Regions from separate parts of the Quadrisphaera oryzae genome, predicted to be linked through region 1. Evidence: predicted binding sites of a transcription regulator. Region 1 holds the regulator's gene; each other region holds the start of a gene.
What was found. Region 1 encodes LexA, which represses DNA repair genes until DNA is damaged. Its sites were predicted from a motif close to TCGAACANNTGTTCGA; they were not measured.
Positions count from the first base shown of each region.

Region 2: a site for LexA is predicted at 4,450-4,465, ahead of H7K62_RS19735 (DUF6504 family protein). Genes of this name have one in related genera too.
Region 3: a site for LexA is predicted at 5,925-5,940, ahead of H7K62_RS05625 (HNH endonuclease signature motif containing protein). Genes of this name have one in related genera too.

Region 1 covers NZ_JACNME010000005.1:37,739-47,162, forward strand. The annotation lists gene H7K62_RS11085 (carbohydrate ABC transporter permease) at 1-294, opposite strand, end outside; gene H7K62_RS11090 (extracellular solute-binding protein) at 350-1,582, opposite strand; gene H7K62_RS23840 (glycoside hydrolase family 2 protein) at 1,833-3,851, shown strand; gene H7K62_RS11100 (purine-cytosine permease family protein) at 3,799-5,268, opposite strand; gene lexA (transcriptional repressor LexA) at 5,365-6,048, shown strand; gene H7K62_RS11110 (Nramp family divalent metal transporter) at 6,045-7,535, opposite strand; gene H7K62_RS11115 (NAD(P)/FAD-dependent oxidoreductase) at 7,596-8,777, opposite strand; gene H7K62_RS11120 (OsmC family protein) at 8,799-9,218, opposite strand; gene H7K62_RS11125 (ATP-dependent DNA helicase) at 9,228-9,424, opposite strand, start outside.
Region 2 covers NZ_JACNME010000016.1:27,215-36,638, reverse strand. The annotation lists gene H7K62_RS19755 (phytoene desaturase family protein) at 1-1,345, opposite strand, end outside; gene H7K62_RS19750 (glycosyltransferase family 2 protein) at 1,549-2,679, opposite strand; gene H7K62_RS19745 (carotenoid biosynthesis protein) at 2,676-3,557, opposite strand; gene H7K62_RS19740 (monooxygenase) at 3,554-4,270, opposite strand; gene H7K62_RS19735 (DUF6504 family protein) at 4,537-4,920, shown strand; gene H7K62_RS19730 (SAV_6107 family HEPN domain-containing protein) at 4,922-5,413, shown strand; gene H7K62_RS19725 (MFS transporter) at 6,040-7,536, opposite strand; gene H7K62_RS19720 (DNA polymerase III subunit alpha) at 7,791-9,424, shown strand, end outside.
Region 3 covers NZ_JACNME010000002.1:453,249-462,672, forward strand. The annotation lists gene H7K62_RS05600 (molybdopterin oxidoreductase family protein) at 1-1,432, opposite strand, end outside; gene H7K62_RS05605 (MFS transporter) at 1,435-2,850, opposite strand; gene H7K62_RS05610 (FKBP-type peptidyl-prolyl cis-trans isomerase) at 2,956-3,345, opposite strand; gene H7K62_RS22055 (FKBP-type peptidyl-prolyl cis-trans isomerase) at 3,350-4,360, opposite strand; gene pafA (Pup--protein ligase) at 4,410-5,771, opposite strand; gene H7K62_RS05625 (HNH endonuclease signature motif containing protein) at 5,953-8,382, shown strand; gene H7K62_RS05630 (GNAT family N-acetyltransferase) at 8,714-9,277, opposite strand; gene prcA (proteasome subunit alpha) at 9,299-9,424, opposite strand, start outside.

The DNA of each region.
Region 1 (9,424 bases):
CGTGATGAGCGTGAAGTACAGCGTCTGCCACAGGGCCTGGCGGAAGTCGTCCCGGCCGAGCATCTCCGCGTAGTTGCCGAGCCCGGCGAAGCTGCCGATGCCGGGCTTGACCAGCGAGGTGTTGAAGAAGCTCACGACGATCATGTAGATCACCGGGACGATGAGGAAGAGCGCGTAGAAGACGCCGAACGGGGCGATGAACAGCCACCCCGCGCGGGCGTCGGTGCGCTTCACCCGGCGCGAGGGGGCCGCCGGTGCGGCGGCCCCGGGCGGGGCGAGGGTCTGAGCGGTCACCGGAGGCTCTCCTTCCAGGTCTGCTGGGCGTGCCGGGTCTGCCGGGTCGGCGCGGTCACACCGGGCTCGGGGTGTCGAGATAGGTCTGCAGCTGCGACTTCATCGCCGCGAGCGCGTCCTGCGGGCTGGCGAGCTGCTGCTGCACGAGGCCCAGCTGCGCGCCGACGATGTTCTCGAAGTTGCTGCCCGAGCCGGAGTACCAGCCGGGCGGGTCGTAGTTGGCGATCTCCGCCGCCGAGGCGTAGTCGGCCTGGGGCTCGAGCGCCTTGTACTCGGCGGAGTCGAGGGTCTCCTTGAAGGCGGGGATGTGCCCGCCCTTCGCCCACGTCAGCGACTGGTCGAGCATCGACTTGATGAAGCCCATCGCCAGCTTCTTCTGCGCGTCGGTGCGGTCCATCCTCGGGAGGATGAAGGTGTGCGAGTCGGCCTGGGCGGCCGGCTTGTCGAACAGCTGCGGCACCGGGACCATCCCGAACTTCAGCCCCTCCACGGCCTGCGCCGTGGTGATCTCCCACTCGCCCTGCATGTAGAAGCCGGCCTTGCCGGTGAACATGAGCGTCTGGGCGCCGGCGTAGTCCTCGGTCGGCGTGAGCAGGCCCTTCTTCACCAGCGAGGAGGTGTACTCCATCGTCGTGATGGCGAGGTCCTCGTTGACGGTGAGCGTGGCGCCGTCGTCCCCGAGGAAGGGGGTGGCCCCGTCCTGCTGCCAGTACAGGGTCTGGAAGAGGCGCCACTGGCCGGCGGTGTCGCCCACGGAGGCGACGGCGAGCGGGGTGGCGCCGGTGACGCCCTTGATGGCGGTCAGCGCCGCCTCGAACGCCTCGGTCCCCTGGATGCTGTTGAGCTTGCCGTCGCCGGCGAGCAGGCCCGCCTTCTGGCAGACGTCGCTGTTGAAGTACATGACGAAGGGGTGGGTGTCGAGGGGGACGGTGTAGTAGCTGTCCCCAACCTTCCCCGCGTTCCACACCGACTCGGTGAAGGACGAGCTCGACAGGCCCACGAGGCCGAGCAGGTCCTCGGTGATCGGCTCGAGCAGGTCGGCCTGGGCGAGGATGGTCGCGCGGGTGGCGTGGGCCACGGCGACGTCCGGCGGCTTGTTGCCGAGCGTGGCCAGCACGACCTTGGTGTAGTACGGGTTGCCCCAGGCGAAGGTGGCGGCGGTCAGGGAGCTCGCGCCGCCGTGCTGCGTGCGGTACTCGTCGAGCATCGTCTGCAGGCGGGCGCCGTCACCGCCGCCGAACAGGTTCCAGAACGTGACCGACCCGGGGTCGAGCGGGGTGCCCGCCACGCCCGCGGCCAGGGGCGAGCCGCAGCCGGCCAGGCCACCGGACAGGCCCAGGGGCCCCCAGGCCGGCCAGGCCCCCGGCCAGGACCCCCCGGCGGCTGGGGCCCGGCGGTGCTGTGACGGGTGGGTGCCCTGCGGGCAGCCTCGTGGACATCATCGACCTCCTCGTCGTGCGCTGGCCCGGAGTCTGCATGGTCGGCCCCCGATTTGCAACGATAGAAATCCGGTGGCGCGCCGTGGCACACTCCGGCCCGTGGCAGAGACGGCACAGCTCCCCCGCGCCAGCACGCAGAGCGGGGAGCACCCCCGTCCGCAGCTGCTGCGACAGCACTGGACCGACCTCGGCGGCACCTGGCAGCTGGGCCTCGTCCCCGCCGGGTCCCCCGGTCCGCGGGGCCTGTGGCGCGGTGGGTCCCTGCAGGACCGGACGGGCTTCGAGCGCGACGTCGTCGTCCCCTACCCGCCGGAGAGCTCCGCGTCCGGGGTGGGCGAGCAGGGCCCGTTCGCCGAGCTCTGGTACCGCCGCGGCCTGCGGCTGCGCGACGTCGCCGGCGCCGGGGAGCTCGCGGCCGAGGGGTCGGGGGCGCGGCTCGTGCTGCGCTTCGGTGCGGTCGACCACAGCGCGCGGGTCTGGTTCGACGGCCACCTCGTGGCCGAGCACACCGGCGGGCAGACGCCGTTCTCCGCCGACGTCACCGACCTCCTCACCCCCGGCCCCGACCTGGACCTCGACAACGAGCACGTGCTCGTGGTCCGCGCCGTCGACGACGCCCGCGACCCCGAGCTGCCCCGCGGCAAGCAGGACTGGCACGACGCCCCGCACGCCATCTGGTACCGCCGCACCTCCGGCATCTGGCAGACGGTCTGGGCCGAGGTGGTCCCGGCGGTCAGCATCGAGCACCTCACCTGGACCACCGACCTCGTCGGCGCCACCGTGCACCTCGTCGCGGAGCTGTCGAGCGTCCCCGTGGAGCCGGTCAGCCTCGCCGTCCGCCTGTCCCTCGGGGCTCACGACGACGACGAGCGCGTGCTCGCCGAGGCCGTGGTCGCCGTGCCCGGTCCCACCGAGCGCGGGGGACCGCGCGTCGAGGTGGCCCTGGCGGTGCCGCTGCTGCGGCACGGGCAGGAGCGCGAGGCGCTGCTGTGGAGCCCGGAGCACCCCCACCTCGTCGACGCGCAGGTGCGGCTGCTGACCCGGGGGCCCGCCTCACCGGCCGGTGCTGGCGCCGAGCTGGACGCCGTCGCCAGCTACCTCGGGATGCGCTCGGTGCAGGTGGGCGCCGGGCAGCTGCTGCTCAACGGCACCCCGCGCACGCTGCGGAGCGTGCTCGACCAGGGCTGGTGGCCCGACACCCACCTGGCCGCCAGCGCCGCGCGGCTGCGCACCGAGGCCCAGCTGCTGGCCGACCTGGGGTTCGACTCGGTGCGGATCCACCAGAAGGTGGAGGACCCGCGCTTCCTGCACTGGTGCGACCGGCTCGGCATCACCGTCTGGGCCGAGACGGCCGGCGCCTACGCCCACACCTCGCGCGCCGTCTCCCTGCTGACGGCGGAGTGGCTGGAGGTGGTCCGCCGCGACGCGAGCCACCCGAGCGTGGTGGCGTGGGTGCCGCTCAACGAGAGCTGGGGCGTGCAGGACATCGCGGTCTCCGCCGGGGAGCGCGCATACGCGACGGCGCTGGCGAACCTCACCCGCGCGCTGGACCCGACCCGGCCCGTCATCAGCAACGACGGGTGGGAGCACACCGACTCCGACCTCTGGACCGTGCACGACTACACCGACTCCGGGGAGGTGCTCGTGCGCCGCTACGGCTCGCCGGAGGCCGCCGCGGCGCTGGTGGGCGTGCCCTCGCCGTCGTCGTCCTCGGCCCGGGTGAGCGCCAACGGCCGGCGCCTGCGGGTGGCCGGCGGGCGCGGCGACGTCGCGGCCGAGGAGCGGCCCCTGGTGCTCAGCGAGTTCGGCGGGGTGCGCTTCACGCCCGCCGTCGATGGCGCAGCGGCGCCCGAGGGCGCGACGTGGGGGTACTCGACCGCCTCCGACGCCGGCGACTACGCCCGCCGCCTGGGCGACCTGCTGGGCGCGGCGAACGCGTGCGTGGAGGCGGGCGGCCTGGTCGGGTGGTGCTACACGCAGCTGGCCGACACGCTGCAGGAGGCCAACGGCCTGGTCACGGAGGACCGCACGCCCAAGCTGCCGCTGGCGCAGCTGCGCGCGCTGGTCACCGGCGAGCCAGCGCCCCCGTCCGCAGGGTCTTCTTCGCCGACGGCGTGAGGAGCAGCTGCCCCACGAAGCCGACGGCCAGGGCGGCGAGCACCCCGAGGTTGGCGTAGGCCCACGGGCCGTCCTTCCCGCCCAGGCCGACCGGCCCCAGCAGGTAGCCCTGCCAGGCGAGCCACGTGGCGCTGGTGTTCACCACCAGCCCCCAGCCGAGGACGGACGACGCCACCAGCAGCGCCACGGCCCCCCAGCGCACCGAGCCGTACTGGCCCGCGGGGTCGAAGAGGGCGGCGTCGTCGTAGGCGCCGGAGCGGCGGACCAGGTCCGCGACGGCCGCCCCCGCCCACGCGGCGATCGGCACCCCGAGGGTGATGAGGAACCCCTGGAACGGGGTGAGGAAGTCGGCGGAGACGAAGACCACGTACACCGCGCCGGCAACCATGAGCGCGCCGTCCACCAGGGCGGCCGCCCAGCGCGGGGCGGGCAGCCCCAGGGACAGCAGCGCCAGGCCGGAGGAGTAGATGTCCAGCACCGCGCCGCCCACCAGGGACAGCACCGCCACCACGGCGAACGGCACGAGGAACCAGGTGGGCAGGCCGGTGGCCAGGGCGCCGATGGGGTCGGTGCCGGCGCCCTCCGCGAACGCCGGCGAGGAGGCCGCGAGCAGCACCCCGAAGCCCAGCAGCACCAGCGGCGCGGCGGCGCCGCCGAACGTCGTCCACCACACCACGCCGGGGCGGGAGGAGTGCCGGGGCAGGTAGCGGGAGTAGTCGCCGGCGGCGTTGACCCACCCGAGCCCGAACAGGGTCATGCTGAACACGGCCGCGCCGAGCAGCGCCTGCCAGGAGCCGTTCGGCGCCGAGGTGATCGCGCCCCAGTCGAGGTCGGGCACCCGCAGCGCGAGGAAGACCGCGGTCAGCACGCCGGTCACCCAGGTGATGACGGCCTGCAGCTTCATGATCGCCTCGAAGCCCAGCACCCCGGCGCCCACCACCAGGGCGACGACGACGACGAGGGCGACCGCCTTGGTGACCGCTCCGCCGCCCCAGCCCAGCGTCGTGAACACGGTGGCGGTGGCCAGCGCCGCCAGCGAGACGAGGACCGTCTCCCACCCGACGGTGAGCAGCCAGCTGATGGCCGAGGGGACCTTGTTGCCGCGGACGCCGTACGCCGCGCGCGAGACCACCATGGTCGGCGCGGACGCGCGGGTGCCGCCGAGGGCGACGAGCCCGCACAGGAGGAACGACGCCACGATCCCGACCACACCCGCGAGCAGCGCCTGCCACCAGCTGACCCCGAAGCCGAGCACGAACGCGCCGTTGGCGATGCCGAAGACGGAGACGTTGGCGGCGAACCACGGCCAGAACAGGCTGGACGGCTTCCCGCGGCGCTCGGACTCGTCGATGACGTTGAGGCCGTTGACCTCGACCCTCGAGAGCGAGGGCGTCTCCTGCTGCGGCACGACGGACACGACGGAACAGTACGGTCTGCGCGCCCCCTGGCCGAGACCCCGACGCGGGTCGAACGCCTGTTTGAGATCGCGTGCTCGATCCACTACGCTGCGTTCGTGGCGACGACAGCCCCGAAGGGGACCTCCAGCCGAGCTGACGACCTCACCAGCCGGCAGCGGGCCGTCCTCGACACCATCCGCGAGTCGGTCTCGAGCCGCGGCTACCCGCCGAGCATGCGGGAGATCGGCAAGGTCGTCGGGCTGCACAGCCCCAGCAGCGTCGCGCACCAGCTGGTGACGCTCGAGCGCAAGGGCTACCTGCGCCGCGACCCCAACCGCCCGCGCGCCATCGAGGTGGTCGACGCCGGCCGCGGAGCGGGCCGCGAGGAGGGCGGCCCCGCCGTCCCCGTGGTGCCGGAGAGCGAGGACACCGCCTTCGTGCCGCTGGTCGGCCGCATCGCGGCGGGTGCGCCGCTGCTGGCCGAGCAGGAGGTGGAGGACGTCTTCGCCCTCCCCCGCCAGCTGGTCGGCGAGGGCGAGCTCTTCACGCTGCGGGTGGTCGGTGACTCCATGGTGGACGCCGCCATCTGCGACGGCGACTACGTGGTGGTGCGCCGCCAGCCCGTCGCCGAGAACGGCGAGGTGGTCGCCGCCATGATCGACGGCGAGGCCACGGTCAAGGTGCTGCAGCGCCGCGGCGGCCGGGTGCAGCTGCTCCCCCGCAACGACGCGTACTCCCCCATCGACGGGACCGACGCGACCGTCCTGGGCCGCGTCGTCACGGTGCTGCGCTCGCTCTAGCCGAAGTAGCCGAGCAGCTTCGGCAGCTGCTGGGCCATGGTCAGCACGGTCGCCGTGCCGTAGATGAGGATGGCGGCCACCAGCAGCGCCAGCCGCACACCTCTGACGCGCAGCGGCGCGGGCAGCAGCCGGCGGTTGGTGGCGATGAGCAGCGCCGAGTAGATGGTCATCATGAGACCGCCGACGGTGGCGGAGACGACGACGAGCGCGATCGGCTGGTCGAAGCCGACCAGCAGCACCACGATGCCGATCGCCACGAGGCCCCAGGTGAGCCAGAAGTAGAGGCGGCTCTCGTCGGCGCCCCTGAGGTAGCTGGTCTTGAGCACGTCCGCGGCCATGCGGCTGGTGTAGTCGGTGATGCCGAGCGCGGCGCCGAACAGCGAGAACGCCCCGATGACCCAGAAGAAGACGCCGAACCAGCTGCCGACGGCCTGCGCCAGCTGCTCGCCCTCCACCCGGACGAACTGGATGTCGCTCGGCAGGTCCTCGAGGCCGAAGACCGTGGAGTAGGCCAGCAGCGAGGTGAAGAAGATCGACACCACGGTGATGGCGACGAAGGTGCTCAGCTGCTCGACGTTGGCGAAGCGCCACCACCCGCGCCAGCGCCGCAGGTTCTCCTCCCCCTCGGGGCCCTCGACGCGGAAGACGTAGCCGGTGCTGGGCACCGCCTCCGGCTCACCGGTGACGGGGCTCTGCAGCCGCGGCACGTAGTGCCCCATGCCGAAGCCCTTGTCGCGGATCCAGTTGGACTGCACGAGGTTCTGCCCGCCGCCGGCGCCGGCGAAGATCATGGCGCCGAAGAGGGTGGCGAACCCCAGCTCGGCCGCGGGGAAGCCGGCCTGCGTGACGATGGTCGGCACGTCGCGCCACGCCGTCGCCGAGATGGCCGCGACGGCGCCCACCACGAGCAGCAGCAGCACGGCGGCCACCTTGACCATCTGGATCTTCTCCAGCGCCACGTAGACGACCGGGGCGAGGGTGAGGATGAGCCCGATGGCCACCAGCAGGCCGATGGCGATGAACCGCGGTGTCCCGCCGGTGAGGAAGCTGATGAGCGTCGCCGAGCTCGTGGCCCACCCCGGCCACAGGTTGGCGCCGTAGGTGAGGACGGCGAAGACCAGGCCCCAGTGCGGCCAGAACCTGCTGAAGCCCGTCACCGCCGTCTCGCCGGTGGCCAGGGCGTACCGCTCGATCTCCATGGTCACGAAGTACTGCGTGACCACCCCCACCACCGCGGCCCACACGAACACCAGCCCCACCTGCGAGGCGATGAAGGGGAACAGCACGAACTCGCCGCTGCTCAGCCCCACGCCGGCGGCGATGATGCCCGGCCCGATGAGCGGCAGCCACCGGCTCGGCGGCTTCGGCAGCGCCCGCACCTGCGGCACCGCGAGCGTCGACCCGCGGAAGGGGTCCAGGACTGACGTGCTGGCGGAGGGGGTGGCGCTCGTCGGTCGCTGACCGGCCGCGTCGTCGCGGGTCGACATCACCCCAACGTGGCGCAGGTCACAGCGGACCGCCACTCCAGGTGGCGGTTCGCTCGAGGATCAGCCGGCGAGCAGGGCCCGGCCCATCCCCGTCACCACGCGGCGCGTGAGGCGTCCGCGGGCCAGGCCGATGTCGGCGACGTCGTCGAAGACGCCGGTGTCCCGGGCCGAGGCGCGCAGCGCCGCGTGCAGCAGCCGGTCGCTGCGGACCAGCCGGGCCGCGAGGTCCGTGTGCCGCAGGTGCCCGACCAGCGCCTCGCCCAGCATGCGGTCGTAGCGGCCACCTCCGAGCGCCGCGCGCCCGGCGAGCACGCCGGACAGGACCGCGTAGTAGATGCCCTCCCCCGTCACGGGGTTGACGAGGCTGGCCGCGTCGCCCGCGAGCAGCACCCTGCCCACCGACCACACACCGCTGCGACCTGTCGAGAGCGGCAGCGGGTGCCCGGCCACCTGCTCGGCGCCGGCCGTGGTCCCCGGCAGCAGCTCCTCGAGTCGCTCCAGCAGCCGCGCGCGCGTGGGCGTCTGCCCCGCGCTCGAGCGCGAGTCCACCAGCTGCCCGAACCCGACGTTCGCGCGCCCGTCCCCGACCGGGAAGGACCACGCGTAGCTGGGCCGGTCGGTGTCGGTGGAGAAGGCGAGCACCTGCACGCCGTCGTGCTCGGGCAGCACGGGCGCGTAGGCGCGCACCGCGATCGCCGTCGTCCCCCGCTTCTGCGGCGGCACGGCCGCCGGGCCCAGGGCCCGCCGCACCTCCGAGTGGGCGCCGTCGGCCCCCACCACGACGCGGGCGCGGACCAGCTCCCCGTCGGACAGGACGACGCCGACCCCGGCGCCGTCCTGCAGCACGTCGCGCACGCGAGCCCGGCGCAGGACGGCGCCCCGGTCGGTGGCGGCCCGCAGGATCCGCTCGTCGAGCACCGCGCGCGGCACCACCTGGGCCGGTCGGCTCATGGCCTCCTCGACCACCGGCACGCCAGGCGCCCCCACCACCGAGATCCGCAGCCGCGGCGCCACCGGCCAGTCGTCGAGCAGGCCGGTGACGCCGACGGTCTCGAGGACGTCGAGGGCGTGCGGGGCCACGCCGTCCCCGCAGACCTTGTCCCGCGGGAAGTCCGCGCGGTCCAGGAGCAGCACCCGGGCACCGGGCCGCTGGTGCAGCGCCCCCAGGGCCGCCGCCGAGCCCGCCGGCCCCGCCCCGACGACGACGAGGTCCCAGTGCTGCTCCAGACCGTGCTGCGTCACACCGGGAGTCTGCCAGCAGGGTCAGGCGGCGAGCCGCACGGTGAGGTCGGACCCGGCGAGGGCCTTGGTGAACGGGCAGATCTGCTGGGCCTGCTCCAGCACGCGCTCGGCGACGTCGTCGGCGAGGCCGCTGACCTCCAGCGTGATGTGGCTCGTGTAGCCGGCCTCCTCGGCGGTGGTCAGCGTCACGTGCGCGGTGACCTGGGCGTCGCTCGCGTCGACGTCCTGCGTGGACGCGGCGATGCCGATCGACTGCTGGAGGCACGCGGCGGTGGCCGCGGCCATGAGGTGCTCGGGAGTGGTGCGGTCTCCCGCTGCCTCACCCGCCAGCTGCGTGGCGGCCTCCAGGACGCCGTCGGAGGTCTTCACGCTGCCGGCGACGGCGGTGGCCGTGGCGTCCTGGACGGTGGTCTGGCTGCTCTTCTCGCTCTGGGTGGTCATGCAGCGACGCTAAGCAGACGCGCTGGCAGCCGCCTCTTGATCACTCGCTGCGGCGTCGAGGCGGCGCAGCGCACCGAGGACGACCTCCTTGTCGGTGGTCGGCCACAGCGGCGGCAGGCTCGCCCGCAGGAACGAGCCGTACCGCTTGGTGGCCAGCCGCGGGTCGAGCAGGGCCACCACGCCGCGGTCGGAGGTGCTGCGCAGCA
Region 2 (9,424 bases), on a different contig from region 1:
ACCCGCCGACGCTGCCGGTGGCGCGCTCCAGGTCCGCGGGGGTGCGCACCTCGCGCCACAGCACGCGGTCCCGCACGTCCAGGCCCCGGCGGGCCATGACGGCCAGCACGTGGTCGGCGTAGGCCTGCGCGAACCCGCCGGCCCGCCAGTCGACGCCGGCGCGCGGGTCGTGCGGGCTGTGCCGCGGGGCGTTGACCAGCACGAACCACGCCTCGGAGCCGTCGTCGGGGCGCAGCGCCGGGTCGTCCGGAGCGCTCACGTAGACCGCCGGTTCCGGGACGGCGCTCGGCCGCCCGCGTCGTCGTCCTGAGCCGAAGACCGCGTCGAACTCGTCGTCGTAGCCCGCGCCCTCCAGGGGCGGGAACAGCACCGTGTGGTGGGCCAGGCCGGGGGTGCGCCCGCGCAGGGCCAGCAGCAGCACGAACCCGCTCAGCGACGGGGTGGTGGCCGCCAGACCGGCCCGCGCCCCGCGGGTGCCGCGGCGGGCGGACGGCGGGAGCAGGGGGCGCTGCCCGGGTGGGGTGCGCACGCCGTGCAGGGCGGAGGCGTCGGCGTTGACGACGACGACGTCCGCGGCGAGGTGGCGGCCGCCGGCCAGGCGCACGCCGGCGGCCCGACCGCCCTCGACGAGCACCTCCTCGACCCGCTCCCCGGTAAGGACCCGGGCGCCGCGCTCGCGGGCGCGGTCGGCGACGGCGTCCACCACCCGGCGCAGCCCACCGGGGACGTACCAGGAGCCCCCGGTCAGCTCCAGGTGCAGCACCGAGGCCAGCGCCGCGGGCGCGCGGCGCGGGTCGGAGCCGGTGTAGGTGGCCATCCGGTCGACCAGGGCGACGTGACGGGGGTCGTCGAGGTGGGCCTGCGCCAGGGCGCGCAGGGAGGTGCCGGGCGCGATGGTCGCGACGTCGTGCAGCCCGCCGGGGCGCGCCGCGAGCGCCGCGAGGGTGCGCGCGCCGTGCAGCGGCCGGCTGAGGAAGGGGCCCTCGGTGGCGTCCCAGATGCGGCGCGCGCGCTCCAGGAGGCGGCGCCAGCCGGGGCCGAGGTCGTCGTCGAGGTGGAGCCGGCTGCCGTCGGTGAAGCGGTGGTCGGTGGGCGCGACGGGGCGCAGGTCGAGGTGCTCCTCCAGCGGCGACCCGGTGGCGGCGAAGAGGCGGCGCAGCTGGTCGGGCCAGGTCAGCAGGCTCGGGCCGGTGTCGAAGGCGAAGCCGTCGCGCTCGAACCACCCCAGCTTGCCGCCGACGGTGTCCGCCTGCTCGCAGACGGTGACGTCGTGGCCGAGGGCGGCCAGACGCGCGGCAGCGGCGAGCCCGCCCAGGCCCGCGCCCACGACGATCACCCGGGCCACGTCCGCCACGGTAAGCGCCCAGGCCCCGGTTGGTGCGGGGTGGCCCCGGTCCCGTGGGAGTGGACCAGGGCCACCCCGCACCAACCGAGGAGTGGACCGGAGCCACCCAGTGCGCTGCTCGGCTGGCCCAGGACGGCGACGATCGCGCCCAGGTGCAGCCAGCCGCCGCCGGGCGCTGGGGCGTCGAGGCCGCCGCCGGTGCTTCAGGGCAGCGCGCGGCCCTTCCAGGCCAGGCCGCCGCGGCGGCGCAGCCGCCACGACCGCACCACCAGCGAGCACAGCACCGCCACCGACGCCGGGTGCGCCAGGGCGTCGGGCCAGGCCCGGCCGCCCGTCCGCCGCGCCGCGACCACGCGCGACGCCACGCCGGCGCCGTAGCCGACCAGCCCCGCCACCCGCCCCCCGCGGCCGCCCAGACCGGTCGCCGCGGCGACCGCCGGCAGCACGAACACTGCGCCCAGGGCCACCACCAGCCCGGCGGCACCCGCCGGGGACCCGGTCGCCGACCACAGCGACTTCGCGTACCCGTCGCGCACGGCGGGCCAGCCGTCGTACATGCGGCAGGTGGCCAGGTCGGTCCCGTCCGCGACTCCGCCCCGCCCGCCGGCGGCCTTCACCGCGCGGACCAGGGCGACGTCGTCGAGCACCTCGGACCGCACGGCGGCGAAGCCGCCCGCGCGCTCCAGCGCGGCGGCGTCCAACGCCATGAGCTGCCCGTTCGCGGCGGACAGCGACGGCCGCGGCGAGCTCTCCGCCAGCCGCAGCGGCAGCGTGGCCAGCCAGCTCCACTGCAGCAGCGGCTGCACCAGCCGCTCGGCAGCGGTCACCGCCTCCTGCCGCGGGTACGGGCTCACCAGCGAGAGACGGTGGCGGCGCAGCAGGTCGACGCTGGCCGCCAGGGCGAGCGGCGCCAGGCGCACGTCGGCGTCCAGGCACACCAGCACCGATCCGGTGGCCGCCGCCGCCAGCTGGGCCAGCGCGTGGGGCTTGCCCAGCCACCCCGGCGGCAGCGGCGCGCCGGTCAGCACCCGCACCCGGGGGTCGCCGCCGGCGGCCCGCTGAGCGGCCTCCGCCGTGCCGTCGGTGGAGCCGTCGTCCAGGACGAGCACCTCGAGGTCGGGCACGCCCGTGCTCGCGAGCACCGCGGCCACGCAGCCCGCCACCTGGTGGGCCTCGTCGCGCACGGGCAGCAGCACGCTCACCCGCTCACCGACCGCGGGCGGGTCGCTCACCGGGCGCCGCAGCAGCGCGGCGTTGACGGCGGTGTGCACGGCGACGACGACGGCCCCCGCGCTGGCCGCCCCGACGAGCCGGACGGCCCTGCCGCCCCTCACGTCGTGGGGGAGCGTCGTCGCAGGTGCGCCAGCGCCGGCAGCGCCACCAGACCCATGGCCGCGAACACCCACAGCGCCACCCACGGACGTCCGAAGAAGGCGGCGTTGCCCAGCGCCGACCCCAGCCACGTCCACCCCAGCAGCAGCGCGGGAGCGCCCGCGCCGATCGCCGCGCTCGCGGGCACCCCGGGCCGCACCGCCCGCGGGACGCCGACGTGCAGCACCGCGTGCACCACCAGCGAGACCAGCAGCCACCCGGCGTAGTTGGTGAGCGGGATGCCGGGGACCCCCGGCAGCGACGGCTCGGGGTGCAGCCAGCCCCAGTGCCCCGCGGCGACCATCTGCGGGTCGAGCGAGAGGTCCCACGCGGTGAGCACCCACGCGGCCAGCGGGACCGCCACCCAGTGCGGCACCGGTCCGAAGCGCTTCCGGAGCAGGTCCACCACGGAGCGCCCGGCGAGCATCGTCGGCCAGGCCATCATCAGCCAGGCCGCGGGCACCACCGCGGGCACGCCGAGCACCTGCGGCCCGAGCGTGCCGGCGTAGGCGTACTCGCCGAAGGGGAAGCCCGTGGCGACGCCCACCGCCTCGGCCACCAGGCCCACCCCGCCCGCGCCCAGGGCCAGCACCACCGCGGCCCTCACCCCGTGCGTGGCGACGGCGCTCACCAGCGACGCCGCCGCGAAGACCAGCACGCTCACCACGGTGGCGGTGGTCAGCACCTGCCCGGACAGCAGCGGGTGGGCCACCTGGACGACGACGGCGACGGCCGCGAGCACCAGCGCCGCGCGCCGCGCGCCCGCGGCGGCCAGCGGCGGGCGCGGGCGCGGGGCGGCATCGCCAGCGGTGCCGGCGGTGCCGGAGGGGACGGCGCTCACGGGGACACCCCCCGGTGCGTGCCCTCCAGGGACCGGACGGCGAAGCGGGCGAAGAGCTCCTCGGCGTACCAGCGCTCGCGAGCGGTGCGCTCGACCACGTCGCGGTGGGCGGCGCGGCCGTGCGCGAAGTCGCGCAGGGAGGCCGCGTCGTCCCAGAGGCTGAACGTGCCCTGCAGCCCCATGGGCGCCTCCCCGATGCCGACGGCCAGGCGCAGGCCGGGCACGGCGTGCAGGTCGGTGGAGACCGGGGGGACGGCGCCCCAGAAGGAGCGTCCGCGCCCGAGGCGGATGCGGGCGCGGGTGATGCTGGCGATCCCCGCCCCGCCCCCGGAGGCCGCGGCGCGGGTGGGCACCGGGTCTCCGAAGGGCTCCCGGCCCGACCACCGCCCGCGGCTGGCCACCGGCACCATCTCCACCCGCAGCCGCTCGGCGGCCAGGCGGTCCCAGGCGCGCACCGCGGGGGAGCGCTCGAAGGCCAGGGCGCCCGCGTCGTCGTCCCAGGTGGTGAGCACGGCCCAGTGGTGGGGGTCGGCGTCGCGCGGGGTGAAGGTGCGCCCGTCACCGGTGCCGAGCAGCTTCCAGAACGCCGCGCCGCTGGCCCGCAGGTGGCGCCGGTCCAGCGCCATGCGGGCGACGGCGGCCGGGACGGCGGGGGAGGGGACCCGCCACAGGTGGAGCACGGCGCAGGCCGGGACTGCGCGCTCGGAGACCACGGAGGCACCGTAGCCGCGACGCCGGGCATCAGCCCTCCCCAGCGGCGCGCACCGGCTGGCCACCGAGTGCTCACCGGTGCGTCGTCGCAGGTGGGAGCGGGTTGTCAGACCCCGGTGGCAGCGTCGTCGCCGTGGACAGCGGGTTGACGGGGAGCGAGATCAGCGCTTCACTGCTGCTGTCGAACGGATGTTCGATGTCGGCGGGCGCGGCCTCCGGGGAGGGGAAGCCCCGGGGCCGCGCCGCCAGTGCCTCAGGAGGAGGAGCTGTGAGCCGGTCGTTCGACGAGGTCGTGCACGTGAAGGTGGCCGAGGGCGGGTCGGGAGAGCCGTCCGCGTTCGTCTGGCGGGGCCGCCTCTTCGTGGTGCGCGAGGTGCTGGCCACCTGGAGCGCGCGCCTGCCGTGGTGGCAGGGCGTGGCGGCCAGGGCGCTGCGCGGCGAGGCGGTCGAGGTGCGAGGCAGCAGTGCGCTCGCCCGCGAGCCGGGAGCCCGGGTGGCGGGACCTGCTGCTGACGAGCAGGTGTGGCGCGTGGTCGCCAGCGCCGGGTTCGGGGCGGAGCCCGGCACGTTCGAGCTGGCCGGCGAGCCCGCCGGAGACGGTGGTGCCGGCAGCGGTGACGCGCGCTGGCGCCTCGTCCGGGTGGTGGACTGACGTGGCCGCCGTCCGGCCCCGCCGCACCGGTCCAGCGGGCCGCACCACCACCCGCACGGGCGAGGGCGCCGTGCCCGCCGCGCGGCCGCCGGCGCCGGCGGGTGCCGTCCGGCTGCTCGAGCGGGCCGCCACCGAGCTGTCGCTGGCGGCCTCCGCGCTCGACCCCGCTGAGCGCTTCGTCGCGGCGCACCTGGCCGCCCTGCGCGCCGGGGCCGCCGTGGTCGCCGCCCGCCAGCTGGTCGGGGGGCGTCGTCGCGGTCCCGTCAACGTGTGGGAGTCGCTGCTGGCCCTGGCGCCCGAGCTGGAGGACTGGGCGCTCTTCTTCGGGGCCGCGGCCGAGCGCCGCGCCGCCGTCGACAGCGGTCGCGGACCGGCCGTCGAGGCGTCCGAGGCGGACGCCCACCTCGCCCGCGCCGAGGCGTTCACGGGCCAGGTCGCCGCGCTGCTCGACGTCCGGGTCTGGCTCGGCGGTCTGCCGCTCGCCGCCTCCTGAGCTCGACCGGGCGCGGCACCGACCCGGGGACCCGATGGGTCCGAGGGCCGCGTTCGGTCGTGGTGGTGCCGCGGTGTCCGGCCGAGCAGGACAGAGCGTGACCCCCGCCCACCCGACCCCGCCGCAGACCCCTGGGGCGTCCGCACGTTCCGGTGCGCGCCTCGACCTGCGCTCCATCACCCTGCCGACGCTCGTCACGCCGCTCGTCACGCCGCTCGTCACGCCGCTCGTCCGGGAGGGCCGGCGCCTGTGTCGAGCGCGCTGCGCCGCGCCGAGGTGCCGGATCCTGGCGTGAAGCGTCGGAACTGGCGTGTGGTTCCGACGTCTCGTGTCGGGGTCGCGACCCAGCACCTGACCGTGGTCAGTCCGGGAGTGACCACGGTCAGGTGCGGATGCGTCGGTCCTGGAGCCTCCACCGCAGGTGACCTGGGTCAGTTCCGGAACTGACCCAGGTCACCTGCGGTGGAGGCTCGGGGCTCGGGCGGCTGCTCGCCTGGCGGACGGAGGCCGGCATCGGCGGTCAGGCCGGCACCGCCGAGCCGGGCCGGTGTCGATCGGTGACGGCCTTCCGATCGAGGGCAGCCGGTGTTGATCGGTGACGGCCCTCCGATCGAGGTCGAGCCGTCTCAGCCGGTGGCGCGAGGCCGCGAGGTCACGGCGGACAGGGGGGCGGTGACGTCCTCGAGGGACTTGCCCTCGGCGTCCACCGCCAGGAACGCCGCCACCACGCCGCCGATGACCATGACTGCCGCGCCGAGGAGGTACCCGATGAACAGCCGGGTCACGGAGGGGTCGTACAGGCTCCCGATGAGCGAGGAGTAGAGCAGCGGGGCGCCGGCGCCGCAGAGCTGGGCGATGGCGAAGAAGATGGCGATCGCCTTGGCCCGCACCTCCATGGGGAACAGCTCGCTGGCGGTGAGGTAGCCCGAGCTGGCGCCCGCCGAGGCGAAGAAGAAGATGACCGCCCACGCGATGGTCTGGGTGACGGCGTTGAGCACGCCCGCGTTGAAGAGCACGGCGGTGACGGCCAGGAGGACCCCCGAGAGCAGGTAGGTCCCGGCGATCATCTTCTTGCGGCCCCAGGTGTCGAAGAGCGGGCCCAGTGCGAGCGGGCCGATGAAGTTCCCCAGGGCGAACCCGATGAGGTAGAGCGGGGTGTTGCTGGCGGCGACCCCGTAGTACGCCGTGAGCACGGTCGTGTAGGTGAAGAAGATCGCGTTGTAGAGGAACGACTGCGTGATCATCAGCGTGGCGGCGAGCGCGGCTCGCGAGGGGTAGGTCTTGAAGAGCACCCGCGCCAGGGTGAAGTACCCCTGCGTGGGGGCGGGCCGGACCTCGATGGCCTTGGAGTCGTCCACGGGGGCCAGGTGCTGGCCGCTCTCCTCCACCTGGCGCTCGATGGCGGCGATGTTGTCCTCGGCCTCCTGCTCGCGACCGTGCATGAGCAGCCAGCGGGGGCTCTCCGGCAGGTGGCGGCGCAGGAAGAGGATCGCGATGCCCAGGACCGGGCCGATGAGGAACGCCACCCGCCAGCTCCAGCTGATCGGCATGGTGTCGAGCAGGAGGTAGGTGCCCAGGGTGGCGATGATCGAGCCCGCCCAGTAGGTGCCGTTGACGCCGATGTCCACGCGGCCCCGGTAGGGCGCCGGCATCATCTCGTCGATGGCCGAGTTGATGGCCGCGTACTCCCCGCCGATGCCGGCGCCGGCGATGAACCTCGTGAGGTACAGGAAGACCAGGCCGGAGACCTCTCCGTTCCACGTCAGCGCCGTCAGGGCGTTGCCGCCGAGGTAGACCAGCAGGGTCAGCATGAACAGCTTCTGGCGGCCGAGCGCGTCGGAGATCTGGCCGAAGACGAGCGCTCCGACCACCTGGCCGACCAGGTAGACGGTGGCGATGAGCCCGGTCTCCGTGACCGACATCCCCAGCGCGGCCTTGTCCTGCAGGATCGGGTTGAGAGCGCCGGCCACGGTGATCTCGAGCCCGTCGATGATCCAGGCGGTGCCGAGCGCCATGATCATCCGGGTGTGGAAGGGCGCCCAGCGCATCCGGTCGATGCGTGCGGGGATGAGGCTCCTGATGGAGCCCTCGGTGCCCGCGGGGGCAGCGCTCGCGGTGGACATCGATCTCCTCCTCCGTGCCGCGTCCTCGACGACGGCGCGACGCTACGCCCGGTTGTCGTCAGCAACCACTCGAAGTCGTCGGCCCAGGTCGGGGACGGGTCACCCGCCTGGAGCAGTGCCTGCAGCGGTCCCCCTGCGCGGGGTGTCGCTGGGCGTGTAGTGTCCCTGGAGTCGAACAGGAGTTCGACCAGGCCGACCTTCCCCGGTCTGCTGCCCCGCGGAGCTCACCGCGGGCCGGTCCGGGGAGGAGCGAGGTGCCGCCGTCACAGCCCGCCCGCTCGTTCACGCACCTGCACGTCGCCTCCGGGTGGAGCCTGCAGCACGGCACCGACACCCCGGCGGCCCTCGCCGAGCGCGCCGCCGCCGACGGCCAGCGCGCCCTCGCGCTCACCGACCGCGACGGGCTGCGCGGCGCGGTCAAGCACGCCGTCGCGTGCGCCCAGGAGGGTCTCGTCCCCCTGCTGGGGATGGACCTCGCCGTCGAGCCCAGCGACCTGCGTGTGCACAACTGGGGGCACCTCCCGCTTGCGGGGGACCATGATCACGGGAGTGCTGGGGGACGAGGCAGGACGCCGGTGCGCGGCGGAGCCGCCGTGGACGCGCGGCTGCCCCGCGTCGTCGTCCTCGCCCACGGCTCCAGCACCTCCCTGACCGCGGCAGCGGGCTGGACCCCGGACCCGGGCGACCCGCCGCTGCCGGCCGGTGCGGGCTGGGCCCGCCTGTGCCGGCTGTCCACCGCCGCCCACGCCCGCGGCGAGGCGCCCGGCTCGCTGAGCGCGGTCGGCGGCCGACGCGGCACCCCGGTGACCACCCTGGCCGAGATCGCCGAGCACGCGCTCGACCCCGCCTCCGGCGCCCCGGCGCTCACCGTGCTGCTCGGGCCGGACAGCGAGGTGGGCCGCGCGCTGCTGGCCCGCCGCCCCGACCTCGCCCGCGCCCTGCTGGCCCGCTGGTACTCCGCACTGCCGCTGGGCTGCCTGGCCGTGGAAGTGGTCTGCCACCTCGGCCCCGAGGGCACCCCCGCCAGCCTCGGGCACGCGGCGCGCACCCTGGCCCTGGCCCGGGAGGCCGGCGTGCCCGCCGTCCTCACCAACGCCGTGCGCCACGGCGGCCCGGAGGGCGCCGCCACCGCCGACGTGCTCGACGCCGCCCGCCGCCTGGTCCCGCTGGCCTCCCGCCACCTCGACAGGGCCACCGGCCACGGCTGGCTCAAGCCGGCCGCGGCGATGCGCGACCTCGCCGAGAGGGTCGCCACCGCCGCCGGCGCGCCTCGCGCCCACGAGTCCGGCGGCGCCGCCCAGCTGCTGGCCGACACCGAGCGCCTCGCCGCCCGCTGCCACCTCGACCCGCGCGCCGACCTCGGCATCGGCGCGGTCCACCTGCCCGAGCCGCACCTGGTGGCCGGCCCGTCCGTGCGCACCGTCGAGGACGCCGGCGCCGTGCTGCGCGCCCGCTGCGAGGGCGCCGTCCACACCCGCTACCCGGGCGCCTCGCTCGCCCACCTGCAGCGCGTGCGGCACCGCATGGACGAGGAGCTGGGCGTCATCGGGGCGCTCGGCTTCCCCACGTACTTCCTCACCGTGGCCGAGGTCTGCGACCTCACCCGCTCCCTCGGCGTGCGCGTGGCCGCCCGCGGCTCCGGCGCCGGCAGCCTGGTCAACCACCTGCTCGGCATCTCCGGGGTCGACCCCCTCGCCCACGGCCTGCTCATGGAGCGCTTCCTCACCACCGCCCGCGCGGAGCTGCCCGACATCGACGTCGACGTCGAGTCCGCCCGCCGCACCGAGGTCTACGACGCGGTGCTGGCCCGCTTCGGGGGAGACCGCGTGGCCGCCGTCGCCATGACCGACACCTACCGGGTCCGCCACGCCGTCCGCGACGTCGGCGC
Region 3 (9,424 bases), on a different contig from region 1:
CCAGGGCCGCGGTCTCGGACAGGAAGAAGTCGACGACGACGAGGTGGTCCAGCGCCGCGAGCCGGCGGCGCACGCGCTCGGCGTCGGGGGCCGAGACCACGGGGTTGGAGGCCAGCAGGAGCAGCGTCCGCGCACCGGGCTCGGTGCCGGACTCGCCGCCGCCGAGGGCGTCGAGCATCTCGTAGGCGGAGCGGCCCGGGCCGGGCAGCACGTCGGGGTCCACGCCCCAGACGCCGGCGACGTGGGCGCGGGCGGCCGGGTCGGTGATCGAGCGGTACCCGGGCAGCTGGTCGGCCTTGAGGCCGTGCTCGCGCCCGCCCTGGCCGTTGCCCTGGCCGGTGACGGTGCCGAAGCCGCTGCCGGGGCGGCCGGGCAGCCCGAGCGCGAGGGCGAGGTTGGCCTGGGCGAGCACGGTGTCGGTGCCGTTCGCGTGCTGTTCGGCGCCGCGGCCGGAGAGCATGACCGCTCCGGCTCCGCCGCGGGTCGTCGAGGCGGCGGCCAGCAGGCGGACGGCGCGGCGCAGGTCGCCCTCGGGCACGCCGGTGGTGCGCTCCACGCGCTCGGGCCACCACTGGGCGGCGGCCGCGGCGGCGGCGTCGAAGCCGGTGGTGCGGGCGTCCACGTACTCCCGGTCGACGAACCCGTCGCGCACCGCCGCGTGCAGCATGCCCAGCAGCAGCGGCAGGTCCGTGCCGGGCACCGGCGCCAGGTGCACGCCCTGGGCGGCGGCGGCCGCGGCCGTCGGGGTGCGGCGCGGGTCGACGACGACGAGGGACGCCCCGCGAGCGCGGGCGGCGTCGAAGAACTGCATCGCCGGGGGCATGGTGGCCGCGGGGTTGCCTCCGGTGATCATGATGGCGTCGGCCTCGGCCAGGTCGGCCAGCGGGAACGGCAGCCCCCGGTCCACCCCGAAGACGCGGTTCATGGCACCGGCGGCGCTGCTCATGCAGAACCTGCCGTTGTAGTCGATGGCGCTGGTGCGCAGCGCGACCCTGGCGAACTTGCCCAGCGCGTAGGCCTTCTCGTTGGTCAGGCCGCCGCCGCCGAAGACGCCGACGGCGTCACGGCCGTACCGGGCCTGCGTGCCGGTGATGGCCTCGACCACGCGGTCCAGCGCCTGCTCCCAGGAGGCCTCGACCAGCGGGGAGGTGCGGTCGCCCGGGACGGCGCGCACCAGCGGGGTGAGCAGGCGCTCGGGGTGGTCGAGCAGCTCGTGCGCCGTCCAGCCCTTGGAGCACAGGCCGCCCGAGCTGGTGGGGAAGTCGGGGTCGGGCTCGAGGATGGCCGGGCGGCCGCCGGCGGTGAGGAGGATGCCGCACTGCAGGGAGCAGTAGGGGCAGTGCGTCCTCGTCGTCGTCCGGACCGGCTGCTGGCTGCTGCCGGCGCCGGCCCGGACGACGGGCGTCGGCAGGAGCGCCGTGGTGGGGGCCAAGCTCAGATCCGCTCATTCAGGCCCAGGGCGCCCTTGCGGGCGTACACGGCCCACGTGACGCCGATGCAGAGGACGTAGAAGACCACGAAGCTCCACAGCGCCGGCTGCAGCGAGCCGAACTGGGCGGTGGAGGTGGCGAAGCCGCGGTTGACCAGGAAGCCGCCGTAGGCGCCGATGCCGGCCGAGATGCCGATGCAGGCGGAGGCGGTGCGCTTGGCGCGGACCAGCCCGTCGACGTCGTCCATCGCCGTCCTGCCGCGGAAGATCGCCGGGATCATGCGGTAGGTGGACCCGTTGCCGATGCCGCTGGCCACGAAGAGCACCATGAACGCCCCGAAGAACAGCGGCAGGCTCTTCAGCTGCAGCGCGAGCACGGCCCCCGCGGCGCCGAGCGCCAGGACGGCGTAGGCGGCGATGCTGATCCGGGCGCCTCCGAGGCGGTCGGCGAGCTTGCCGCCGTAGGGACGGGCGAGGGAGCCGACGAGCGCACCGAGGAAGGCGATGCCGAGGTTCACCTCGGGGAACTGCGTCTTGAGCAGCAGCGGGAAGGCCGCGGCGTAGCCGATGAACGAGCCGAAGGTGCCGATGTAGAGCAGCGAGACGATCCAGGTGTGGCGGGTGCGGGCCGCGAGCTTCCACGCCTCGCCGTCGGCCTTGGCCTGGGAGAGGTTGTCCATGCAGCGCCAGGCGCCGAAGGCCGCGACGAGGATCAGCGGGATGAGGATGTAGGCGGGCCGGGCGGTGCTGGCGGCGACGCCGGCCACCACGAGGAACGGCGTGACGAACTGGATGACGGCCACGCCGATGTTGCCGCCGGCAGCGTTGAGGCCGAGGGCGGCGCCCTTCTCCTTCTCGGGGAAGAAGAAGGAGATGTTGCTCATCGAGGAGGCGAAGTTGCCGCCGCCCACGCCGGCGGTAGCGGCGATGGTCAGCATCAGCCAGAACGGGGTGCCGGGGTTGGTGGCCACGTGCACCAGGCCCAGGCACGGGACGACCAGCAGGAGCGCGGAGACGACCGTCCAGTTGCGCCCGCCGAACCTGGCCACGGCGAAGGAGTACGGGAACCGCATCGTGGCGCCGACGAGCACCGGGACGCCGGTCAGCCAGAGGGCCTGGGACGCGGTGATCGGGTAGCCGGAGGCGATCAGCACCGGGGTCGCGATCGACCACAGCTGCCAGACGGTGAAGCCGAGGAACTCGGCGGCGATGGACCACCACAGGTTGCGGCGGGCGGTGGCACGGCCGCCGCCCTCCCACTGGACGTGGTCCTCGGGGTTCCAGACGTCCACCCACCGCCCGCGGCGGGGGGCGGTCGTGGTGCCGACGGCGCCACCGGTGGTGGTCGCGCCGTCCGGGGCGGTGACCACCTCGAGGCGGTCGGGCGCTGCGGTGCGCGTGGCGCGGGTGTCCTGCGGCATGGCAGGGAACCTACGAACGCCGTGTTGCGTGCCGGTGCCGCTGTGTGACGGCACCGGCACGCTTCCCTCACACGGCGGTGGAGCCGCTGTGAGAGCGGTGAGGGGTCAGCGGACCCCGACGAGGTCGACCACGAAGACGAGGGCCTCGTCCGGGCCGATGACGCCGCCGGCGCCGCGCTTGCCGTACGCCAGGGCGGACGGGATCTCCAGGCGACGGCGGCCGCCGACGCGCATGCCGAGCAGGCCGTCGTCCCAGCCCTTGATGACCTGGCCGACGCCCACGCGGAAGCTCAGCGGCTCGCCGCGGTCCCACGAGGCGTCGAACTGCTCGCCGGTGGAGTGGGTGACGCCCACGTAGTGGGTGGTGACGGTGGCGCCGGGGGTGGCCTCGGGGCCGTCACCGACGGTGATGTCGGTGATGACGAGCTCGGTGGGGGCGGGACCCTCGGGCGGGTCGACCTCGGGACGGGTCCCTGCGTTGTCGTGGGTGCTCATGGGTTCACTGTGCCGCGAGCACGTCGACGACGAACACGAGGGTCGCGTTCGCGGGGATCTTCTCGCTCGGCGACGTCGCCCCGTAGCCGAGGTCCGGTGGGATGACGAGCAGCACCTGGCTGCCCACGGGAACGCCCTCCAGGCCCTGGTCCCAGCCCTTGATGACCTGCCCGGAGCCGAGCGTGAAGTCGAACGGGGCGCCGTTGGCCCAGGAGGAGTCGAAGACCTCACCGGTGGACCACGTGACGCCGGTGTACTGCATGGTCAGCTGCTGGCCCTTCTGCACCGGCGCACCGGTGCCCTTGACGAGGACCTGGCTGACCAGCGACGTCGGCGGGGCGACCGTCGAGTCGAGGGTGATCTTCGGGGCGTGGGTGGTCGGGTCGACGGCGACGGACGCCACACCGGCCGGCAGCGGCGCCGTCTGCGGGGTCCCGGTGGCCCAGCCCGGTGAGACGGACTTCACGTCCACGAGGTAGACGAGGGTGTCGGTGGCGCCGATCTGGGCCTGCGGGAGACCGCCCTGCGGGCCGTACCCGTCGGCCGGGGCGACGGCGATCAGCATCCGCGTGCCGGCCTTGACCCCGGTGAGGGCGGTGGTGAAGGCCGGGATGACACCGGGGCCGAGCACGAACTGCGACGGCTTGTCGGTCCAGCTGCTGGACCCGAAGGGCTTGCCGCTCTGGCCGTTGACTCCCACGAAGTCGACGCTGAGCACCTGGCCGGTCGTGGCCGCCTCGCCCGTGCCCTCCTGGAGCACCCGCGTCGTGGTCTTGGTGGTGCTGAAGCCCGCCGGCACGGTGACGGTGGGGACCGCGGCCTGGCCGGTGGCGCCCTCGGCGGGGTCGGTGACGGTGACCTTCGAGAGGTCGCCCGTGACCGCGGCGGTGCTGGCGGCGGTGCTGCTCGACGCGGTGCCCGACCCGTCACCGGAGCCGCCGGAGCACCCGGTGAGCAGGAGCGCACCGGCCACGAGGGAGACGAGGAGAGCAGGACGACGACGAGCGGCGATCACCCCAGCACGCTACGCGACCGGACTGGGTGCTCCCCGTGGACGCACGACGTCACATGCTCGCGATGAGGCGCTCGACCCTCTCGTCCACCGACCGGAACGGGTCCTTGCAGAGCACCGTGCGCTGCGACTGGTCGTTGAGCTTGAGGTGCACCCAGTCGACGGTGAAGTCGCGGCGCTTCTCCTGCGCCGTCCTCACGAAGTCCCCGCGCAGGCGGGCGCGGGTGGTCTGCGGGGGCACGCTGGTGGCCTCGAACACCTCGATGTCGCTGCTGACGCGCTCCACCATGCCGCGGGCGGCGAGGAGGTTGTACAGACCCCGGGTGCGGGAGACGTCGTGGTAGGCGAGGTCGAGGCGGGCGACCCGGGCGTCGGACAGCGACAGGCCGTGGCGCGCCTGGTAGCGCTCGACCAGCTTGAGCTTGATGACCCAGTCCAGCTCGCGGTCCACCAGGGACAGGTCGCCCTCGCGCACGGCGCGCAGGCCGCGCTCCCACAGGTCGAGCACGCGCTTGTCGGTGCTGGAGCGGGTGCCCTCCTCGTCGATGAAGGCCTTCGCGCGCTCGAGGTACTCCTCCTGCACCTCCAGGGCGCTGGCCTCGCCGCCGTTGGCGAGCTTGAGCATCCGCCGCCCGGTGGTGTCGTGGCTCACCTCGCGGATGGCGCGGATGGGGTTCTCCAGCGACAGGTCGCGCACCGCGACGCCGCTCTCCAGCATCCGCAGGACGATGTCGACGGCGCCAGCCTTGAGCATCGTGGTGGTCTCGGACATGTTCGAGTCGCCCACGATGACGTGGAGGCGGCGGAACCTGTCGGCGTCGGCGTGGGGCTCGTCGCGGGTGTTGATGATGGGCCGGCTGCGCGTGGTGGCGCTGGAGACGCCCTCCCAGATGTGGTCGGCGCGCTGGGACAGGCAGTAGACCGCCCCGCGCGGCGTCTGGAGCACCTTGCCGGCGCCGACGAGCACCTGGCGGGTGACCAGGAAGGGGATGAGGACGTCGGCGAGGCGGGAGAACTCCCCCTGGCGGGGCACGAGGTAGTTCTCGTGGCAGCCGTAGGAGTTGCCGGCGGAGTCGGTGTTGTTCTTGAAGAGGAACACCTCCCCACCGATGCCCTCCTCGGCGAGGCGCCGCTCGGCGTCCACCGTGAGCCCCTCGAGGATCCGCTCGCCCGCGCGGTCGTGGATCACGAGCTGGCGCACGTCGTCGCACTCGGGGGTGGCGTACTCGGGGTGGGAGCCCACGTCGAGGTAGAGGCGGGCGCCGTTGCGGAGGAAGACGTTGGACGACCGCCCCCACGAGACGACCTTGCGGAAGAGGTAGCGGGCGACCTCGTCGGCGGACAGGCGGCGCTGGCCGTCCGCGGCGCAGGTGACCCCGTACTCGGTCTCCAGACCCAGGATCCGGCGGTCCACGATCGCCACAGTACGTCGGCTGCACGGCCGCGCGAGGGCGGGGCGCGCACGCGGGCGCTGTCGGTGGTCGCCGGTACCGTCCGACGGGGGCTCCCCTTGACTTCGACACTGCGCCGCATCATCGCAGGTCAGGGCTTCGTTGATGTTGCTGGATCGAACGCCTGTCGGTATCATCTGGAGCGTGGACGAGACCCCCGCGAGCGCCCTCGTGGCGGCGAGCGACGGGCTCCCGCAGCCTCCGGCGCGGACGCGCCGGACCCGGTCGCAGGCCCGTCGTCGTCGTGCGGCCCTGTCCGAGCTGCCACCGCGCGGCCCCGCCCGGCGCCGGCACGACGCGACCCGGCGGGACGTGGCCCGGCGGGGCCTGCCCGGTCCGGCCGGCATGGACCAGGCGCTGCTCGACCAGGTGCTCACCGCCCGCGCCGTGCCGGACGAGGAGTGGGTCTGGGACGCCGCGCTCAGCCGGTGGCGCGTCGCCACCGACGCCGACGACGCCCCGTGGATCTCCGGGGACGTCTCCGGCCTGCTCGAGCACCCCGACGACGCTCCGGTCGACGTCGTCCTCGACGACGGGCCCTGTCCCTTCCAGCAGCACAGGACCGCGCAGCGAGCCGCTGGTGAGTTCGAGCGCTGGCTCGCTGAGGACGCCGACGACGACGAGCGCCGCCGCGTCCGCGCCGTCGTCGCCGAGCGGGTCGCCCTGCACGCCGCGAGGAGGCACGCCCACAGGCTCCGCACCCAGCAGGCCGCCGTGGGGCGGGCCCAGGGCAGCCAGGTCCGCATCCTCGCAGCGATGGCGCCGCTGTACCGAGCCGCCGTGCACCACCCCGACAGGGAGCCCGACGACCAGGACGACCTCGACGACTCACCGGGCGGGTCCCGCGCGCAGCGCCAGCGCGAGTCGCTGGAGGCGTTCGGCCTGACCGACCTCGTCACCGAGGTGGCGCTGCTGCTCGCGTGGACGGAGCACCGCGCCGGCAAGCAGGTGCGGCTGGCCGAGCACGTGGTCGGCTGCCTCCCGCGGACCCTGGAGCGCCTGGAGGCCGGGCGGCTGGACCTCGCCCTGGTGACGGTGGTCGCCGAGCAGAGCCTCGACCTCGACCCGCAGCTGGCGCTCGAGCTCGACGAGGAAGTCTTCGGCCCCGACGGCTCCGGGCTGGGACTGAACACCGCCGAGCTCAAGGACGTCGTCGACGAGGTGGTGGCCCGCAAGGACGCCGCCGCGGTGCGCCGCCGGTCGCGCCGGAAGGTGTCGGCGCGGTCGGTGGTCATGCGGCCCCTCGGCGACGGCATCGCCCAGCTGGTCATGACCGGCCCGGCACCCGCCGTCGTCGCGACCTACGAGCACCTCGACGCCGTCGCCGGGCTGAACCTCGCCGAGGCGCGCCAGGCGATCTCGGAGGGGCGACTGCCCGCCGACGGCGGCGACCCCTACGCCAACGGAGTGGACGGGCTCGGCGGGGCTCCGGACGGTCCGGAGGCTGACGCCGCCGTCCACGACGCCCGGCGGATGCCCGCACACCGCTTCGACGCCCTGGCCACCGCGGTGCAGGGCGCCTCTCCCGCCGAGCCGGGCGCCCCGCGCCCGCAGACGACGCTGGAGCTGCACGCGGCGCTGTCCACGCTGTGCGGCGAGGACGACCAGCCCGGGTGGCTGGAGGGCCTCGGCTGGGTGCCCGGGTGGCTGGTCCGCCAGGGGCTGACGTGGGAGCGCTGCCGGCTGCGGCGTGTCCTCACCGACCCCTTCACCGGCTACCTCGTCACCGTGGACGGGCACACGTACCCGGCGAGCTGGCTCACCGACCCGGGGCCACCACCACCCCCGCGCACGCGCCCGGGGCCGCCGCCGGGCACCCCTCCCCGCGGTCCGGGAGCGGCCCCCACGACCTTCCACGGGCGCCCCGTCCAGCAGGTGCCCGGCACCCCGCACGAGGACGACGACGACCCGCCCGCCCAGCCCGACCAGCAGTCCGACGAGCATCTCGACGACCTGCACGACGACGTCGTGCTCGCTCCCGAGGCCGACTCCCCCGTCCCCTGCACCGACGGCACCTGCTCCCCGGCCAGCCCCTCGAGCTGCCCGGTCGCGAGCGTCGGCGGTGGCCGTTACGCGCCTCCCGCGGCACTGGCCCGGGTGGTCCGACGGCGGTGGGGCCGCTGCGCCCACCCCGGGTGCCGGCGCCGCGCCACGGCGTGCGACCTCGACCACGTCGTCCCTCACCGCCGCGGTGGCCCCGCCGCCGGCGGAGGGAGCACGTGCGCCTGCAACCTCGAACCGAAGTGCCGGCGCCACCACCTGCTGAAGCACGGCGGACGGCAGGACCCGTCCCGCCCCGATGACGGGTGGGTGCGCTGGACCGCGCGCTGGCAGCAGTGGCGGTGCGACCGCGGGTCGTCGCACTGGCGCTCACCGCTGGGCTTCGACCACCACAGCGCTCCCCGCCCCGCGGCGCTCCCGGACGAGCGGTACCGCTTCACACCGTGGCCACCGCGGAACCCCCTCGAGGAGGAGCGCCTCGGACGCCGGCACGCTGGCGCCCTCGACGAGGCGCCGTCGCTCGCGAACGCCCGCCGCACGCACGTCACCTTCCCCGACGAGCCGCCCTTCTAGGCCCCGGCCCCTCGGGTGGCGCCGACGGCATCGGACGGCGATGGGCGCCTCCGGGCGACGATCATGGAGCAGCGCGCCACCTCCTCGCCTGACGTCAGCCCTGCGGGCCCTCGCCAGGGACCGATGCGCACCTCGCGACGATCTGCGGAACCGCGCTGGTCGGTCCGCACCGAACCGGTCCTCCTCTGACACGACCCGCCGTCAGGACGGTCGCCGAGGACCAGCGTCGCGACGCACCACGGCTGCACACCACGACGGAATTCCCTGCGCATCCTCGTGCGGCTCGACGGTGTCGCTGGATTCCTTGATCGTCGTCGAGGCGCGTGCCCGGTCAGATGAGCGGCTTGACGAGCACCACGAGGCGGACGCCGCGGTCGTCGACGCGGGCGGCGTCACCGGGCCTGTCGCTCAGGCGGTACCCGGCGCGCTGGTACAGCGCGATCGAGCCCTCCGACTCCGCTCCCGTGAACAGCTCCATGCGCACCGCACCCGCCTGGCGGGCCTCGTCCTCGGCCGCGCCCAGGAGGGCCTTGCCGAGCCCCCGTCCCTGCGCATCCGGGACGACGACGAGCCTGCCCACGTGCCCGACGAGCGGGCCGTCACCGTCGTCGTCCTGCCCGCCGGGCAGATCGCCGGGCAGGTCACGGGCCAGGTGGACGCGGACCGAGCCCAGCACCCGGTCCGGCTTCCAGTCCGACCAGGCACCGGCCTCGGCGACCACGACCCGCTGCGCCGGGTCGTCGATGGCGGCGCGCACGTCGGAGAGCGTCTCCCGCAGCGGCGGGAGCAGCGGGTCGCCGTAGCGCTGGGCCTCGCTGACGAACGCCGCCAGCGAGACCACGAGCACCTCACCGGCGTCCGCCAGCCGTGCGCGGCGCAGCCGCCACCCACCCACGCCAGACCAGCCCTGCGAGGGTCAGTCAGCGGGCGGCAGGTCGACGGTGCTGCTGGGCAGGCCGGTGTGCCCCGCCTGCCCTGCGGCGGGCGCGGACGCGGGAGCGCCCTCGTCGCTGCCGTCGATGACGGCCTGCAGCACCAGTCC